DNA from 2 places in the Desulfofundulus salinus genome. Region 2 is predicted to be linked to the other one. Evidence: riboswitches for the same ligand, from Rfam matches in the RefSeq annotation. Region 2 holds a riboswitch; the other holds the start of a gene.
What was found. A riboswitch is a leader RNA that binds a small molecule or an ion and turns the genes downstream of it on or off. The one in region 2 is predicted to bind thiamine pyrophosphate.
Positions count from the first base shown of each region.

Region 1: it holds a riboswitch for thiamine pyrophosphate, as region 2 does, so the genes downstream of both, D7024_RS08585 (sulfide-dependent adenosine diphosphate thiazole synthase) here and D7024_RS03185 (thiamine phosphate synthase) in region 2, are expected to answer to the same signal.

Region 1 is NZ_RBWE01000001.1:1,680,860-1,683,057, reverse strand. It holds gene D7024_RS08590 (Fur family transcriptional regulator) at 1-253, opposite strand, end outside; gene D7024_RS08585 (sulfide-dependent adenosine diphosphate thiazole synthase) at 327-1,106, opposite strand; TPP riboswitch at 1,209-1,319, opposite strand; gene D7024_RS08580 (sigma-54 interaction domain-containing protein) at 1,465-2,198, opposite strand, start outside.
Region 2 is NZ_RBWE01000001.1:614,912-617,109, reverse strand. It holds gene D7024_RS03185 (thiamine phosphate synthase) at 1-953, opposite strand, end outside; TPP riboswitch at 1,008-1,182, opposite strand; gene D7024_RS03180 (response regulator) at 1,246-1,656, opposite strand; gene D7024_RS03175 (amidohydrolase) at 1,968-2,198, opposite strand, start outside.

The DNA.
Region 1 (2,198 bases), 1.1 Mb from region 2:
TATCGCAGACAAAATGATAGTGGTTATGGGGATTACCATCGTAGCGGCTGAATGTGCTGCCGTAGTTGAGTTCCATGATTTCCCGGGCCTGTTTGAGGTTATTTAAATTGCGGTATACGGTACCCAGGCTGATGTCCGGAATTTGTTTGCGGGCTTGCTCGTAAATCCAGTCTGCCGTGGGGTGAGTGTCAGTGTTACGCAGGATTTCCAGGATTAATTTTTTTTGCCTGGTCATCCGTGTGGTTTTTACCATTAACCTCACCCCTATCTAATAACAGCTACTTTTATAATTATATATACAGCCTTTTTTTCCCCAATGTCAAGTTCTATTCTTCATCTTCACCGAGAATAAGCCGGGCCGCCCGTCGGCCTGACAGGAGCATCCCGCCGAAAATCGGTCCCATGCGATGGCCGCCGCAAACCGCGTTTGCCGCCATACCGGCCACGAGGAGCCCGGGGTAAATTTCACGGGTATTGGCTACGGTGGCTGTTTCACCCCGCGCGGCCCACATGGGCTTTTCTCCTTCCAGGTTGCCGGTCCTGGTTCTTAAAACCGCCCCCATTTTTTTGACTACCATACTGGCTACCTGGGCATCATGTCCGGTGCAGTCGATGACGTATGCCGACTGTACCGTCAGAGGGTCCACGTGCAGGCGGCCCAAATCAACGGGGGTCCAGTTGATGACCAGGCCGGTTATCCGGTTATCCCTGACCATGACGTCTTCCACGGAGATTAAGTTGAAGATTCTCGCCCCGGCCCGTACCGCACCAAGGGTTAGGGCGGCAACGGTTTCCACGGAGCTGGACGTGTAATACCCTTCCTCAAATGTCCTGTAGGAGACACCAAACTCCTTGAGAAGGGGCAATGCTTCGTCCTGGACCACAATCTGGTTGAACATCATCCCGCCGCCCCACATACCGCCGCCGATGCTGAGTTTGCGTTCAAAGAGAACCACTTTTTTGTTTGCCCGGGCCAGGTAATAGGCGGCCACCAGTCCCGCCGGACCTCCGCCCACTACGGCTACGTCTGATTCCAGAGCTTCCAGCAGTTCCTCCTGGTACCTTGTGATAATGGCCTTGGAAATGGTTACGTCTTCCAGGTGCATTTTGCAAAACCACTCCTTTTTTAATTATTTATAGCGGTTGACTGGTGGGCATCCCGGTGGCAAATAAAAAATAGCGCACCCACAAAAGGATGCGCCACAGTCAACAGCACGCACGGCTTTTCCCTTCGCGGGCATTACCCCGAGCAGGTTTAGCGGGTCAGGTGCTCACTAGCCCTTTCTCAGCCCCTAACAGGAGCTCCCCGTTGTACTTTGCCGGTTCAGGCTTTAGAGGCCGGGTTGGTTCCGGCTTATAGAAGTAACCCTTGCATTTTAAGCCATTTTAAGGACGGCCGCCTGAAGTTACTATTTCGATGTTTTCGGCCGGTTATCCTCCTTTTTTGGGGGTAAATATTTTTTTTTATCCCCTGATGCCGTATTGTTTCATCTTCTTATATAACCAGGCCCTGGAAATACCCAGGGTTTTAGCCGCCTGCATTTTATTACCACCGGCAGTAGCCAGGGCTTCCAGAAGGGCTTCCTTTTCCACCTCTTGCAGTAATGTTGCCAGCGTGCGGTTGTGCAGGTTTCTTTTCTTGCTCTGACTCATTTTCTGAAGGTAGGGGGGCATATGTTTAACTTCAATGGTATCTCCTTCCACCAGGTTAAAAGCCCTTTCCATTACGTTTTCCAGTTCCCGCACGTTACCCGGCCAATCGTAGGCGCAAAGCATCTCCCAGACTTCCGGTGACACGCCCCGCACCAGAAGACCAAATTCCCGGTTGAATTTCTTGATAAAATGATTGACCAGCAGGGGGAGGTCATCGGGTCTTTCCCGCAGGGGCGGAATATAAAGGGAAACTACATTTAAGCGGTAATAAAGATCTTCCCGGAAGTGTCCCTGCCGGATTAATTCCTCCAGATCCCGGTTGGTAGCTGCCACCACCCGTACATCAACGGCACGGGGCCGGGTGTCTCCCAGGCGCTCAATTTCCTTTTCCTGCAGGACCCGCAATATTTTGGCCTGCATGGGCAGGGGCATATCCCCAATTTCATCGAGAAAAATTGTTCCCCCATGGGCCTGTTCGAATTTACCAATTTGCCCGCCCTTTCTCGCCCCGGTAAAGGCGCCTTCCTGGTAACCGAAAAGTTCCG
Region 2 (2,198 bases):
TATGCCTTGATGCCCCCGATGGCCACTTTGGGTATGCTTACCACCGACGCCACCTGCCGCACCAGGTCCACACCCACCGGGGCCTGGACATCATCTTTGGTATGAGTTTCAAAGACGGGACCTACACCGATATAGTCGGCGCCCTGCCGCTGGGCCTCCAGGGCCTGCTCCACACTGTGGGTGGAGATGCCGATAATTTTGCCGGGGCCGAGAATGCGCCGGGCCATGCCGATGGGCAGATCATCCTGGCCTAAGTGTACACCGTCGGCCTCCACCGCCAGGGCTACATCTACCCGGTCGTTGACAATAAAGGTTACCCCCTTCTCCCGGGTCAGGCGGCGCAGCTGGTGTCCGGCGTCAATTAGCTGGCGGGCGGTAAAAGCCTTTTCCCGCAGCTGCAAAATTGTTGCCCCGCCGTCAATAGCTGCCCGGGCCACTTCCACCACCGACCGGCCCCGGCTAAACTTATCCCCCGTAATTACGTAGAGGCTGTAATCAACTCTGCGGGCCCCCGGTTTACAAGAAGGAGCTTCACCCGCGTCCAACTGCGCCAGGCGGCTCACCATTTCCTTTTCCACCAAATAAGCAACATAGCGGATCTCCTTAAAGGGAGCGGTTACCGGCAAAAGGCGGGCATACTCTTCCAGCACCCGGGCAGCTTCCTGCACCCGTTTAAAGTTGGCCATAACCAGCTGTATAAGATTGGTCTTTTCCTCTCCCGTGGCCGGGGGGGCGGGGGCGGCCACGTCACCCTCCACATCCCGGGCCTGCACCAGAACCGTCCCCCGCCCGGGAAAACTTTCCTGCAATATACCCAGGCGGTGCCGCATATCCCTTATGCGCATGGTCATCCCGGCATCGTCAAGAACAAAGCGGGCCACTTCTTCCACCACCCGCAACCCTTCCCGGGCGCGGTTAAAATTGGCATCCAGGACCCGGTAAAGATCTCCCATAGAACCACCCCCATAAAAAATACCCATCCACCTGATAAGGAGATGGGTATAATACACTGCCGGTCACCCATTTCCCTACGCTGGTATGATCCAGATCAGGTTCAAAGGGTAAAGCGAAAAAACGCTTTTCTCAGCCCGGCACCGCGCCAAGCAAACAAGAGAACCATGGCCCGTATTCTACTTAAAATGGGCTGCGATGTACTGGTACCGGGCACCCCCATGGGTATAAAACCTTTTTACTTGTATATTGTATAATTGTTCGTTAACAAAAAAATTTTTCCTGCTTTAAATTTTAAATTACATAACTTTCACCCCAAAAATAATTCTGTTTTTGATTCCAGGTCAAATCCTGGATCAAAGCCTTAACCTTTTCAATGTCAAAGGGTTTGGCCATGCAGCAAAGAGCGCCGTTTTTCAGTGCCTGCTCTCTGGTCTGCTCGGAAATATAGGCGGTCATGATGATAACAATGGTATCCGGGGCAATCCTTCTAATGCGCCGCAGCGCCTCCAGGCCGTCCATTAAAGGCATCCTCACATCCATAAAAATGACCTGCGGGTGAATCTGGCGCACCTTCTCAATGGCCACCAGTCCGTTCTCCGCGGTATGCACCCGGTGACCAAATTCCCTGACAAGTATCTCCAGCAAATAACGCACCCCGGGTTGGTCATCAACTATTAGAACATCAAAAGTCTCCCTTCTCAAACATCGCACCTCCGACAAAGCATGACATGAATTTACATTGAAGTTTAATCTTTCCGTTTTTTGTTGACTTATATGTTCGACACCAATTCATTTAATCCTGCCAGGTTATCCGTAAATTCCATTGAAAAATATTTAATTTCACCGATATAATCTAATTTTTTAATAATTCTGTCATTATTTTATGAAAAAACTAACTTTAATGATATAGTTCATCATTACAATTCATCATTTCCTCATGATATTTCACTCTCATTTCGTGACCAAGCATATTTTTCACTTCTTTTAAGCAGCACACTAACTGTTAATATATTTCAAGCCCTGTAAACCAGCCGCCCATCAATATATGTTTTAACCACCCGGGTGCGGGGATCAAAGGGATGACCGTTTAGCATGACTATATCGGCATCCTTACCCGGCTCCAGGCTACCCAACCGGTTTTCCAGGCCCAGTATCCTGGCTGCATCCAGGGTAATGGCCCGCAGGGCCCTTTCCTCCGGCAGTCCGCCCCGGACGGCCAGGGCGGCGGATAGGGCCAGATACTG